DNA from 2 places in the Paenibacillus sp. FSL K6-1566 genome. Region 2 is predicted to be linked to the other one. Evidence: riboswitches for the same ligand, from Rfam matches in the RefSeq annotation. Region 2 holds a riboswitch; the other holds the start of a gene.
The links. Region 2 has a riboswitch for cyclic di-AMP ahead of NST08_RS00495 (C40 family peptidase). Riboswitches for the same ligand answer to the same signal wherever they lie in the genome.
Positions count from the first base shown of each region.

Region 1: another riboswitch for cyclic di-AMP. It lies ahead of NST08_RS24485 (TrkH family potassium uptake protein); the one in region 2 lies ahead of NST08_RS00495 (C40 family peptidase).

Region 1 is NZ_JBBOSR010000001.1:5,488,752-5,496,113, reverse strand. Features, by position in the region: gene trxA (thioredoxin) at 1-181, shown strand, start outside; gene uvrC (excinuclease ABC subunit UvrC) at 479-2,593, shown strand; gene NST08_RS24490 (CPBP family intramembrane glutamic endopeptidase) at 2,565-4,253, opposite strand; cyclic di-AMP (ydaO/yuaA leader) riboswitch at 4,545-4,691, shown strand; gene NST08_RS24485 (TrkH family potassium uptake protein) at 4,767-6,095, shown strand; gene NST08_RS24480 (potassium channel family protein) at 6,112-6,786, shown strand; gene NST08_RS24475 (LysR family transcriptional regulator) at 6,808-7,362, opposite strand, start outside.
Region 2 is NZ_JBBOSR010000001.1:99,487-106,848, reverse strand. Features, by position in the region: gene NST08_RS00505 (M1 family metallopeptidase) at 1-755, shown strand, start outside; gene NST08_RS00500 (hypothetical protein) at 767-1,594, shown strand; cyclic di-AMP (ydaO/yuaA leader) riboswitch at 1,932-2,071, shown strand; gene NST08_RS00495 (C40 family peptidase) at 2,076-2,549, shown strand; gene NST08_RS00490 (GNAT family N-acetyltransferase) at 2,929-3,429, shown strand; gene NST08_RS00485 (c-type cytochrome) at 3,590-3,946, shown strand; gene NST08_RS00480 (4a-hydroxytetrahydrobiopterin dehydratase) at 4,062-4,376, opposite strand; gene NST08_RS00475 (hypothetical protein) at 4,485-4,778, opposite strand; gene motA (flagellar motor stator protein MotA) at 4,968-5,768, shown strand; gene motB (flagellar motor protein MotB) at 5,752-6,567, shown strand; gene rluF (23S rRNA pseudouridine(2604) synthase RluF) at 6,671-7,362, opposite strand, start outside.

The sequences.
Region 1 (7,362 bases), 5.4 Mb from region 2:
ACTCGGCGACGATGTAAAAATCGCAAAGGTGAACGTGGATGAAAATCCGGAATCCGCAGCACGCTTCGGCGTTATGAGCATTCCGACGATGATTTTCTTTAAAGACGGCCAGCCTGTCGATAAAGTGGTAGGGCTTAACTCCAAAGAAGCCTTGAAAGGCATCATTGCGAAGCATCAATAATGCTTGATAAGCAAGTGCCGCTACCGCAATAAAGCTTCCATAAAGCGCCTTCGGTCAACAATCCGATAGGCGCTTTATGCGGTTTATCATCAGGATTTTGCAGCATCCGATTACTGCCGCTTCCGGGTACAATATATAGATCCCGATCAGCGCCTCGTGAACGAGCCGCCCGCGAGCGCCTTTGGCGCCACGAACAAAACCGTTGACCTATACATTGCAGATTGAACGTCGCTTTTTGGATTTTTTGCAGCATTCTCATCATAATCATATATAATCTTCTTGGAGAGGAGGAAGAAGATGGACGACTTCGGCAAACAACTGCAGGAGCAGGAGAAGGCGCTGGAGAATATCCGGCACAAGCTGGCGCTGCTGCCCGATCAGCCCGGGTGCTACCTGATGAAGAACCGGGAAGGAACCATTATTTATGTCGGCAAGGCCAAAGTGCTGAAGAACCGGGTGCGCTCTTATTTTACCGGCAGCCACAACGGCAAGACCCAGATGCTGGTGGCCGAAATCCGCGATTTCGAATACATCGTAACGGGCAGCAATATGGAAGCGCTCATCCTGGAGTGCAACCTGATCAAGACGCACCAGCCAAGATATAATGTTCTGCTGAAGGATGACAAAACCTATCCATATCTAAAAATTACGAACGAAGAGCATCCCCGTCTCGAAGTAACGCGCCGGGTGCTTAAAGATAAAGCCAAGTACTTCGGCCCGTATCCGAACGCTTATGCCGCTCAGCAGACGAAAAAGCTGCTCGACCGCATGTATCCTTTGCGCAAATGCGGGGTTATGCCGAAAGAGGTGTGCTTGTATTATCATATGGGCCAATGCATGGCTCCATGCGTGAAAGAGGTGCCGAAGACCGCCTACGAGGAGATCACCAGCGAAATCACCTCCTTTCTAAGCGGCGGCCATGAAGAGATCAAGAAGGAGCTGCAGCGCAAAATGCAGGAAGCCGCAGAAGACCTGTATTTCGAACGCGCCAAGGAGCTGAGGGACCAGATCATCCATATCGACACCTTGATGGAGAAGCAGAAGATCACCACAACAGACACCCGGGACCGTGACGTCTTCGGTTATGCCGTGGATAAGGGCTGGATGTGCGTGCAAATTCTGTATATGCGCCAGGGGAAAATGGTGCAGCGCAACAAGTCGATTTTTCCGTTCTACGGTGACGCGCACAGCGACTTCATGTCCTTCATCGCGCAGTACTACAGCGATAACCCTGCCGTCCCGCAGGAAATCCTGCTTCCCGGACCGATCTTGATTGAGGAGGCCGACTCCGATGCGCAAGACAGCATCGCAGCCAAGAATGATTCGATATCGGAGGGAGCAGGCAGCCGAGCCGCTGCTTCCAACGAGAGCGGCCTGGCCCCAGGCGCCGGTGAGGGCGATACCGCTGGATCGCCTGCCTTAGCAGTCGCTGAGGACCCGTCCGGCTCAGGTTCGGCCGGCGGTCCGGAAAGCCCCGGGCAAGGGGAGGAGGCCGAACGTCTGGCCGCCGCGACAAAAGCCGAGAACGAGCGGGCGGAGGCTGCCGGCCTGGTGGACGCCGCCGGAGGTGCAGCTGCCTTGCAGGAATGGCTCGGCGTTAAGGTGCATGTGCCGCAGCGCGGCTTAAAGCGCCAGATGGTCGGGATGGCGATTGAAAATGCAAAGGTTGCGCTGGATGAGAAATTCCGCTTAATCGAACGAGATGAGGAGCGGACATCGATTGCCGCGGCCAATCTCGGCGAAGTGATCGGCATCGAATCCCTGAACCGGATCGAGGCGTTTGACAACTCGAACATACAGGGAACGAATCCGGTTTCGGCGATGGTCGTGTTTACAAACGGGAAACCGGATAAGAAGGAATACCGGAAGTACAAAATCCGCACCGTGCAGGGGCCGGATGATTACGAGACGATGCGTGAGGTCATCCGGAGACGGTACGAGCGGGTGCTGAAGGAGAATCTGCCGCTGCCGGACCTGATCGTGGTCGACGGCGGCAGGGGACAGATATCGGCTGCGATCGATGTGCTGGAGAATGAGCTGGGACTGTTTATTCCGGTCTGCGGGCTTGTGAAGGATGCCAAGCATAGAACGGCGCAGCTGATGGTCGGCGATCCGCCGCAGCCGGTGTCCCTGCCGCGGGACAGCCAGGAGTTCTATCTGCTTCAGCGCATCCAGGATGAGGTCCACCGGTTTGCGATCTCCTTCCATCGAGAGCAGCGCGGCAAATCGATGGTTTCGTCCAAGCTGGACTCGATCCCGGGCATCGGCGAGAAGCGGCGGAAGCTGCTGCTGAAGCATTTCGGCTCGATCAAAAAAATAAAAGAGGCTTCAGTCGAAGACTTTAAGCCCCTTTCGATCGGTGAAAAATTAGCTACAGATATACTCAATGCCCTTCGTGATGAGGAGTCGTGACATACGGCTTCTCTTTTTTTGTTGGATTCAAGCGATAGATCACGTAAGCCACGATTGCCGGCAGCACCATATAGAACAGGCCGATTAGCACATTAGGGGTCCCTTGAAGCATGACCAGGCTGATTCCCATGAGAATGCTGTTGAAGACGACATGCGAGAACATGGCCGCAATATATCCGTATTTCAGGAAAATATAGCTGAACAGCAGGCCGATAATGACCAGCTCAATCGGGCGGGATACGACTGGGTAAATCGGATACAGCGTATGGCCGAGCGCCCAGATGATCGAGGTGATCAAACTCGCGACAAAGGTGCTGCGCACGATTTTCTTCACCATTCTAATGCCGAACAGCCGGTACACCGCTTCCTCCGAAATGCCTGCCAGCCAAGCCATCAGCGGAAACAGCCATGGATAGAGCATGTTGTAAGGCGACTGCGAGGCATCGGTCGTGGACCAGGTGTTCAAGGTCAGGCCGAGCGCGATGAAGATCAAGGACTGAATGCCGAGCAGAATGAGGGCCCACAAATAGCCCACCTTCATGCTTTCCAAGACATAGCGGCCGTACCCGGGCTCCTTGGCACGCGGCCACGGATTAAGCCCGTCTTCCTTCCGCCATAGACCGCTTCCGCCGACAAGCGAGAAATAGAGCAAGGCGGAGAAGACGAGGGAGTAGATGGCGTAGAAGATCATCATCCCGATGATGCCGGTCTCGGACATTCCTTGTGCCTTAAAGACCGGAACCAGGTTGTACGTATTCAGCATCTGGATGACAAACAACAGGACGGACAGCAGGATACCGCGCTTAAACGAGGTATAGGCTCTGGTCTTGACGCTGTAGACGATGGCCAGGATACCGAGCACAAGCGTAAACAAACCGTACCCGACCAGCGTCAGCAGCGTTGCATCCTGCGTCTGCTTGTTCACATAGGCAGCATGCGCTGCCGGAACCGAGAACGCGGGCTCGAAGGAACGCAGTGTCCCATGTTCAAAGGTAAATGCCAGCTGCAGCCTCGAATCCCCGATGGCGGCTTCCGTGACGGTATATCTCAGCTTAGGTTCGCCTTCCCGGGTAGAAAGCTGCAGCTGCGTCGCATCGTATCCGGCCCACTTGAGCCACGGCTCCGCGAGCGCCTGCTTCTCGGCCAGCGTCATGCCTTCCTCAACCAGAAGCAGCATTTGCTTCCGGACCTCCCCTTGATTCAGCTCGATCCTGTCGTAACTGGAGCGGGCGGAATCATAGGAGAATCCCGCGATGCCGGCATTCTGCATATGCACATCCACGTTCAGCGCATCGCCACCCGGCAAGGTGAAGCGGACGCGGTATACGTCATATGGGTATTTGGCTTCGTAATTCTTGTTATACTCCTTTAGCTTCTTTTCCTTGGCCAAATATCCGTACAGCTCGGAGTTGGACTGGTATGTAACAAGGGGGTCTTGCCCTTCGGAAGCAGGAAACCCTAAACGTTCGCGAGCGAACCGTGACGCCGCTTGCGCAGCCTCATCCTTGGAAATGATTTGCGGATAGGGCGTATCGGTCGACTCGAAGGAAGTGGATGGGAGTACCTGGAATATAAGAAACAGGATCAGACCGATGATGGCCGGTGCGATAAGCTTCTTTAGGTTAGGTGTCAGCTTCAGGGGCTCTTCGGCACGGTTCATGAAATTCCTCCTCTTAATTTTAGTGCTTTCCGATATGAATAACCGGCCCCGCAAAAAGCGGATCATAGAGTCAATATAACATACATATGAAGAACAAGCCCTGCTTATCCCAAAGGGCCAATAATGAAATAAAACGCTGAAAATGAATGAAAGGTTTCGAAAACGTTAGAGAACCATATCCTTGTACTCTTGAATATGCCCAATTCGCGCTCATTTAAAGACTTTTTGGTAAAAAAACGACGTTGGGTTCGCTTCCGGATTGCGTTATAATCACATCATGCTTCAAGGAACCGAATAAACCAGCCGAATTTCGTAATGAGAACGGGGGAACCATGTAATTGGGGTGAATTTCATGATCTCTTTCGGATCATGGATAGGGCGGCCTGTGATAATGCCCGAATCCGTCAGCTAACCTCGTAGGCTGTTGCACAGGAACCAGACCGTGAAGGGCACTGTTTTCCAGTGTCTTTTTTCTTTGATTTTTTTGGAGAAGGTGAAACTTTGAACTCAAAAATGAAGTGGCTTAAGCTGTCACCTCCGCAGATCCTTGCGCTCGGTTTTGCGGCGGCGATCCTGGTCGGTACCATTCTGCTCATGCTGCCCGTATCCAGCAGGACCGGCGAACCGATCAGCGGGATTGACGCCATGTTTACGGCGGCTTCCGCCGTCTGTCTGACCGGGCTTGTTGTCGTGGATACAGGCACAAGCTTCAGTGCTTTCGGACATACGGTGATCCTTCTGCTCATTCAACTCAGCGGGCTCGGGTTTATGACGATGGCAACCCTGTTCGCCCTGGTATTCAAGCGGAGGATATCGCTCAAGGACCGGCTTGTTCTGCAGGAAGCGATGAATCAGTCCTCCATCGAAGGGATCGTTCGTTTGATCCGGCGGGTGTTTATCTATTCCTTGACCTTCGAGGCGTGCGCTGCCGTACTGTTTACACTGCGCTGGGCATGGGATATGCCTATTGGAAAAGCCCTCTATTTTGGGGTGTTCCATTCCGTTTCGCTGTTTAACAATGCAGGCTTCGATCTGTTCGGTGATTTTCATAGTCTCACGGATTATGTCGATGATCCGTTGGTAAACATCGTATCCATGCTGTTGATCATATCCGGCGGCATCGGGTTCGTTGTATTATCCGATTTGATCGATTTCCGTCAAAAAAGGAAGCTGTCGCTTCACTCCAAGGTCGTTCTCTCGATGTCGGGGGCGTTGATCTTCATCGGGGCGATCATCATATTTATTTTTGAGTTCACCAATCCGTTAACGCTGGGCTCCTTGGACGGGGGAGGTAAAGTGCTCGCCTCGTTCTTCCAATCGGTCAGTCCGCGAACAGCGGGCGCGAATTCGATTGATATCGGCGGCCTAAGGCAAGCTACGCAATTTTTCATTATTATACTTATGTTTATCGGAGCGTCGCCGGGATCGACCGGGGGCGGAATCAAGACGACAACCTTTATGGTGATGGTAGGGGCCGTATTCGCAATGATGAGAGGGCGTGAGGACATCGTCTTATTCCGGTTTCGCCTCGCTCAGGAGCGGGTCTTAAAGGCGTTAACGATTGCGCTTCTTGCGCTGCTGCTCGTATTGACGGTATCCATGATCCTGTCCACGACAGAGGATGCGGATTTCCTGGAGATTCTATTCGAAACGACCTCGGCCTTCGGTACCGTCGGCTTGTCGATGGGATTAACGCCGGATTTGACGGTGTTCGGCAAAATATTGATCAGCTTAACGATGTTTGCCGGACGTCTAGGTCCGCTGACGCTGGCTTATGCACTCGGTCCGAAAAAGGGTAAAGAATTGTATCGTCATCCGGAAGGCAAAATGATTATTGGATAAGGAGTATAGGAGAGACATGAAACCAAAGCAATTTGCAGTGATCGGTTTGGGGCGGTTCGGCTCGAGTCTGGCACTGGAACTAATGGAACTAGGCTATGAGGTTCTCGGCATTGACCGGAACGAAGAGGTCGTCGAGGATATGAGCGAGTATCTGACCCATACGGTGGTCGCCGATGCTACGGATGAGGAGATGCTGAAATCGCTCGGCATCCGCAACTTCGACTGCGGGATCGTCGCGATCGGAGACGATATCCAGATGAGCATTCTGTCCGCCATCCTGCTCAAGGAGCTTGGCGTATCGACCGTCGTGGCCAAAGCGATTTCCGTGCTGCACGGCCGGGCGCTGCAGAAGCTGGGTGTGGACCGGGTCATCTTCCCCGAACGGGATATGGGAATCCGTGTGGCTCACCAGCTGGTTACGCCGAATCTGCTCGACTATATCGAATTATCTAAGGATTATTTGATCGTGGAAATGACGGTAACCGATTGTATGGACGGCAAGACGTTAAGCGAACTGAACACGCGCGTCCGTTACGGTGTCACGGTGGTCGCCCTCAACAAGCGATCCGGCATTATCGTCGCGCCGACGGCGATGGACGTGGTCAACGCCGGCGATGTTATGGTCGTCATCGGCTCCAACGACAATGTGGAGCGGTTTGAGACGGAAGTCGTGAATCTGCAGCAGAAATAATATAAAAAAACCTGACGATCTCTAGGTCGTCAGGTTTTTTCGCTGCTTCTCTTCCGCAAGGCTTCGGAAGAGCACCTCGGTTTCGTTAATCCAGCGGCGGGCGGCGCTGCTAAGCTCTGAAGCATCCCCGTAAATCAGCGAGGTCGTCCGCCGCGTCTCCATGAGCGCGGGGATGTGAATGTCCACAAGCCCGTTGTCGGAGAGCAGCTGCGGACGGAGGTATGATTTCGGAAGCAGGGCCGCTGCTTTGCAGGTCGGGATCAAGCGGACGATCGCTTCGAAGGAATCGATCTCCATCCGAATATCGGGCATGATGCCCCACCGGTGAAACAGGTCGTCCGTCAGCTTACGGTACCAGGTTCCGGTCGAGAAAATAATCATCGGAAGCCCCTGGAGGTGCTCGACCTCGACATCCCCCAGCTCCGCCAGCGGATGGACGGCGGGAATGACGAGCTCCAGATGATCGTCAAACAGGGGAATGCAGTTTAGTCCCGGTTGGTTGATGGAAGAGGCGACGATGCCGACATCCACCCGTTTATCCCTTACATAAGAAACGATCTCATGGGTTTTGCCGGT
Region 2 (7,362 bases):
TAGCCAATAACGAATTCGAAGAGGCATGGCTGGACGAGGCTTTTGCTTCCTATGCCGAGGAGAAGGTCATGGAGAAGCAGTACGGAATTACATCCAATACCGCGGCGCAAGGCGCATCCATTACGTCGCCTGAACCGCTTAAGATGGAGTCCTGGAAATACAGCTCGCATGAAAATTACGCACTCAACGTCTATACACGCGGCAAGCTGGTGCTCCAGGGCATCGAGCGACAAGTCGGATCCAAGACGATGGATAAAATCATGATGACCTACGCCAAAAAATTCCGCTTCAAGCATCCGACAACGACGGACTTCCAGAAGGTTGTTGAACAGGTTACCCAGTCCTCATGGCAGTCGTATTTCGATCAGTACGTTTACGGCAGCCAAATGGCTGACATCGCGATCGACCAGATCAAAACTAAAAATAAAGGCTCACAAGCGCACCCACGGTTTGTTTCGACCGTAAACATCACGAGCAAGGGCGGCGATGTTACCGATGTGCCGATTGTGTTCGCTTTTGAGGATGGCAAGCTTGTTGAGCGAACATGGAGCGGTAAGAACGGCAAAGTGACCTATACGCTGGAATACCATACACCGCTCGCCTGGGCCATGGTGGATCCGAAATATACCATCATGCTGGAGAATAAACACATGAATAACTATATGAAGGCTGGCATGGATCCGAAAGTCGTTACACGCTGGAATCTCGGCATTACCAAGCTCGTGGAGACGCTGTTCGGCAGCATGTCGTGGTGAGGGGGGAGCACATGAAAAGCTATGCAGGCCAAGGCTGGATCAGTGTTAAAGATCAATTATACGTCTCCATTCTACTGTTCTTGTACCGTCTTCTCTGGGGCTACTGTCTGTACAGACTCGTGAAATCCGCCGTCGTCCCGCTTTTGATGCGGTACCCGGATCCGGCTCCTAACGAGCTGAGCCGCCTCCTGTTCTTCTATGAGGGCGAAATGAGCTTGTCACTCAGCAATACGGTTCATACCTACGGCTGGATCCTTGCCGCTCTGCTCCTCGTCCGCATGGTGCTTACCCCGCTGATTCGCTCCGGCATCTTCTACAACCTCCATCAGGAGGCCCGTGGCGAACGCGGTCTGTTCTTCTTCATCGGCATGCGGAAGCATTGGAAATCGGTAACGGTGTTCTATCTCATCGAGCTTGTTCTTACGGTTGCGCCGGGTTACTGGATCATTCCCAAGGCTCTTCCGGCACTGCTCGGCTCCATTCAGGAGCCTTCCCAGCTGCTCCGGGTGCTGCCTTACGCGGCGGCCTGGTTCCTCTATACCTATGTTATTCGCCTTGTGCTGCTGTATATGCAGTTCGGGCATACCGGAGAGCTCGGTATGATCGCATCCGTCACGGCGCTCATACGCAAGCTGGGAACGGCTGTACTGCTGTCCATTTCTGTTGGTGGAGCCGCATTTGTCATTCTCCTGCTGTTCAGCTCGGCGTCCCTGTTCTGGGCGGGATTAATCGGACTCATCATTCAGCAAGCCTCCTATTTCCTGAACGGGCTCTTCCAAATATGGGGAATTTCTTCCCAATATCATTTATGGAGAGCGTCCGTAGCTTCAAATCCATAACGGTTACAAAAGTTACATTTCATTAACAACCATTCATCGTTTAAATGTGGTAAAAAGGTTGTAACCGGAAGCTAAAGCAGCCTCCGAAAAGGATAGATTTCGAACGATAACTTTCCCATCCAACCGGAATCCTCAACGTTCCCCTCCCATATTTATACAAAATCCCTGTCCCACTTCAATGTGGACAGGGATTTTTGTTAAAAAAACAACTTTCCTCGTTTGCCAAATTGTTAATACTCTGCTAAAATAACGAATATGTTAGTAACAACTTTGTCATTTTTATTGTAACTATTGTCATCATGTTAACATGTTGGAACGTCATATTGGGTACATCGACATCTTTTAAAAGCCGAATTCCCGTCTTCATACGGGAAGCGGGGGATCCGTTTTGGGTGAATTGATCTCGCTAGAGAGGGATCATAGGGGACCTTCAACCGAACCCTTAAGCTAACCTCGCAGGCAATGGAAGGAGCTTTTTGTTTTGAAGAAGAAGTTAACAGCCATCTCTTTAGGCTTGGCCCTTGCGCTCACGATTGGAACCGGTAGCGCTTTCGCGGATTCCAAGTTGAATACCGTTATCAAACCAACCATCGGTGTCTCTTATAAAACCGGCGGAACCACTACAAAGGGTTTTGATTGCTCCGGATTCACCAGCTATATTTACAAGAAGCTGGGCCTCACCCTGCCGCGCACTTCTGCAGCACAATACAAGGTAGGTACCGCGGTATCGAAGAGCAACCTGAAGGCCGGGGATCTCGTATTCTTTAATACTTCCGGCAGAGGCGTTTCCCATGTTGGCATTTATGTCGGTGGCGGGAAGTTCGCCCATTCTTCCTCCTCGCGCGGCGTCATCGTTAGCCCGCTCAGCCAGAGCTACTACGCGAAGCGTTATGTAGGCGCGAAGAGAATCATGAGCCAAAGCACGTACAAGTCCCTTGCCGTGAACTACAATTAATTGACTGTACCGTAATTTTTCTGAATGTCCATAAGCCCTGGAGCATGAGATGTGCCGATCTCACCCAGCGGCTTTTTTTCTATAATTTTTCGTCTATACCTCTATAACGTTTCAGGCCATGGAAAAGTTCTATGTTTTTCGGAAAATCCAAAAATATTTTTTCATTCTGTATGCTCAAAGCCACCAACAAGATTCGGCCAATCCGAGCGCTTACATTTTATTTACCCTTCCAGAATTAACCTAAACAGCAATACGAATAAACAATCGAAAATTTTTTAGCTTCAGTTTCGTTTCCCCCTGCGCTATTATCTTTGCAATCCCGCTCAGCAGCATGTATTCTCTCTCTAACGGAATTGTTTTGAATGAGAGGAGTATTTACATGGAGGCGAATTTACCCTCGTTTCATACCGTGGTCATGCAGGAAGCCCATGCCGCTGAAATTTGCACCTGGTCCTATCCCCCGCCCTATAATATATATGGCTTTCTTCCTTGGGAGCAGATGAAGGGACTAGGGGTGGAATTCGGGGATCCCGGCATCCGCCTGCAGCAATACCTGTCCGTGCTGGATGAGCAGGATCAGCTCTGGGGGTTTGCCCAGCTATTCCCTATGGCAGGCGTTACGCGTCTAGGCCTGGGCATGCGGCCTGATTGGTGCGGCCGGGGAATGGGTAAACGGTTCGTGCAGGCAATTGTGGATGAGGCGAAGCGGCGCCGTCCTTCGGACGAGATTGATCTTGAGGTGCTTACCTGGAATGAACGGGCTATCCGGACTTACCGGAAGGCTGGCTTTTACATTGCCGATACGTACGAACGCCTTACGCCGACGGGCATGGCGCCTTTTTATTGCATGGTGTATGACCCGATGGCCAATGAGGAATAGTAGTCTTGTCTATATGAAAAAGTACAATTTTGTGTACTTTTTATGAAGGCAGGCTTGAACATTGCTTTTTTTGTCACAACTGGCTATGATGTGTAAGGATGTTGGTTTATAATGAAGACAAGTGCAAAAGTGCAGTATACATAGAAAGGACGATATGACGATGCAAAAATGGATCATGAGCGGACTGTTCTTCGTCGCATGTGCGTTGGCTATTGCGCTGATGTTTACGCTTCCAGGCAAGGAGCAGGTGGCGCAGGAAGAGAAGCCAACCATGCCGGAGGTTACTTTGGATGCCGCTGCGGCTGAAGCTACATTGAAAGCCAGCTGTATCTCCTGCCATGGCGATCAGCTCCAGGGCGGTGCAGGTCCGGCTCTGAATCAAGTAGGCGGACATATGGATGCGAACGCAATCTTTAACGTAGTTACCAAGGGACGTAAAGGAATGCCTTCCTTTAAGGATCAGCTGAAGCCTGAGGAAATTGCAAACATCGCGCTCTACCTTGCTGAGAAAAAATAATCCATCAGCTCTTATTACGCAAAACACGCTTGGATCCCCAGACTGCTGTTTGGATCCAAGCGTGTTTTTTAATTCTCGGGCCTAACGCTTCTGCAGCTGCCCGAATCTACATTGCCTATTCCGGATCCTTCAGATCCTTGGATCGGCTCTTCTCATAAACTTCGTTAAATTGCTGGGCCTCCTTGATGTCGACGGCCGTTATTCCGCCGTCATCCCATGACGTCAGGCGCAGCGTCACCGTTTTATAATCAATGGTGATGTAGGGGTGATGTCCGAAAGCTTCCGAAATCGCTGCCACCTCATCAACAAAGGCGATTCCCTTCATGAAGGAGGAAAAGGTGTACTTGCGTACAATCCATCTCCCCTGTTCAAATTCCCAGCCTTCAAGCTTCTCTAGATGAGCCTCCACTTCCTGCTGCGTATAAAGCATCATTATATTCCTCCCCGAAAAAAACCTTTCATAAGCCGATTGTTACGTCCTTAGGGCTTCTTCCATCTATTTTATTCCATGCTTCATTCCTTGATAACCAACCCTGGCTTACACGAGCGCTACGAATGCCAGCTCTTCCTCACCGATCAAAATATGTATCCGATGATTCGTCCGATCATGCATGACAACCCCGCTGCCGACCGTAATGACCGGCTCTGTGCCCAAGGCATAGAACAGATCCTCCGCCAGCGCCTCATGAACCTCGGCCTGCTCGGCATCCTCCAGCCTGCCCCAATCCTCCGGATCCATTTCAAAGAAGACATAGCTGTCAGGAATACGCCCAACGGCTTCCGTTAATTCGGTCAGAATTTCGCCGTAATCCCTTCCGTGCTTTACGCCCATCTCCATCACTCCTTCCTGCCATGCTAAGCTTCGATTACTCTTCCTTCTATTATACCGGAAATTACAACTAAAAAAAAAAGCCCGATCTGACGATAAATAGGATAACGCCCCGTAAAGGCGCGCGGTTCGCCGCAAGAGCCGCTAAAAACGAATGGATTCGTTATTTATTTCTCACGGATGAGGTGTAGCATGGAAATTTCAACACTTATAGGTTTGATTCTCGGGCTTATCGCGGTGCTGGTGGGCATGATCCTCAAGGGTGCCTCCATCGCGTCTTTGATTAATCCGGCAGCTTACTTAATCATTCTTGGCGGAACTGCCGCAACTTTATTCATCGGTTTCCCTCTTTCGGAACTGAAGAAAATTCCCAAGCTGATCAAAATGACCTTTGTGAAGCAGCAGCTGATGGACAAGACGGATATGATCAAGCTGTTTATGGAATGGGCTTCCATCACTCGCCGTGAAGGATTGCTTGCCCTGGAAACCAAAGTCGAAGAAATTGATGACGGCTTCCTGCGCAATGGCATGCGGATGATCATCGACGGCAACGATCAGGAATTCGTTCGCGACGTGCTGATGGAAGACATCAATGCCACCGAAGAGCGCCATCGTTCCGGGGCTTTGATCTTCTCCCAGGCCGGTATGTACGCTCCGTCGCTCGGGGTTCTCGGCGCTGTTATCGGTCTGATCGCAGCCCTTAGCCACATGGAAGACATGGGCGAGCTGGCCCACGCGATCGGTGCTGCGTTCATTGCCACCCTGCTTGGTATTTTTACAGGTTATGTTATCTGCCATCCGATTGCAAATAAACTGAAGCGTCTGTCGAAACGCGAGGTGGAAATCCGCCTTATGATGGTCGAGGGCCTGCTGTCCATTCAGTCGGGTGTGTCCACGATCGCCATTAACCAGAAGCTGTCCGTGTTCCTGACACCGTCCGAGCGTGCTCAGCTTGATGAGAGGGAGGCTGGTTCTAGTGAGCAAGAAGACTAGACACGAGCCGCACGAAGAGCATGCTGATGAATCCTGGCTTCTCCCTTATGCCGACTTGCTGACGCTCCTGCTTGCGTTATTCCTTGTGCTCTACGCCATGAGCGCGACCGATGCGCGCAAATTCCAGGAGATGAGCGAGGCCTTCAGCATTGCCCTGACGGGCGGTACCGGCGTGCTGGATTACAGCAAGACCCAGCCAAGCGACGATCCCCCTGATGTTAAGGATCATAAAGCGACAGCACCCACCATTCCCGCACCGACTGCCGACCAACGACGGGCTGAGCTGATGCGTCAGGAGCAAGAGGAGCTGGAGCAGCTCAAGAAGCAGATCGATAATTATATTAAAAATAACGGGCTAACCTCCGAGCTAAGCACCAAGCTCAACCATTCCCAGCTCGTGCTGACGATTCGCGACAACGCGCTGTTCCCGTCAGGGGAAGCTGTCGTGAAGCCGGAGGCCCGCAAGCTGGCTGAGGCCATCTCGCAAATGCTTCAAAAGTTCCCGGATTATGAAATTATCGTATCCGGTCATACCGACAATGTTCCGATCTCCAATAGCAAATACCCGTCAAACTGGGATCTGAGCTCGGACCGCGCGCTGCAATTCATGAAGATATTGCTGGCGAACTCGTCGCTGGATCCGAAACGCTTCATGCCGATCGGCTACGGCGAATACCATCCGATCGCGGACAATGCAACGGCTGCAGGCCGGGCGAAGAACCGCCGGGTTGAAGTGTCCATTATCCGGAAATATCAGGACAGCGCAACCTTTACGAGTGTCGACGAAGCTGGCAATTAGCCGCCGCAAGTCCCTATAAATGAAACAACCGATTCGCTTCTGCCAAACAGACGAATCGGTTGTTTTTTTGTATCTCCGGTACTTCCATCGTAAGGTATTTCCTCTACTCCAGCTTGTAATTCAGCAGCTTGCCAAGCTCCTGCTTCTCCGCAGGGGTCAAATCTCGCCAAGTGCCTACCTTCTGCTCCCCGAGAAGGATGTTCATAATCCGGATCCGTTTGAGCCTCCGAACCTCGTAGCCAAACGCGCTGCACATTCTCCGAATCTGCCGGTTCTTCCCTTCGGTTAGAATAATGCGGAATACCCGCTCCGAAATCCGGGTGACCTGGCAGGGCAGCGTCATCTCGCCTAAAATTTTGACGCCGCTGGACATCCCCTTCAGGAAGGCCGGGGTAACAGGGCGGTTGACCGTCACGATATATTCCTTCTCGTGCTTGCCCTCGGATCTCAATATTTTATTGACGATATCCCCGTCGTTGGTTAGCAGGATTAAACCCTCGGAATCCTTGTCGAGCCGCCCGATTGGAAAGATGCGCTCCTTATGGCCTACGAAATCGACGATATTGCCTTTGATATGCGATTCCGTCGTGCTTGTAATGCCTACCGGCTTGTTAAGCGCAATATAGACGTGCTGCTGCTTCTTCTCCTGCAGCGGACGCCCGTTAATACGGACATCATCGCCCTCCTCGGCTTGGCTTCCTAATACGGCAATCTCGCCGTTAATCGTTACCTTCCCGCTCTCCACAAGCTTGTCCGCTTCCCGCCGGGAGCAATATCCCGTTTCGCTAATAAATT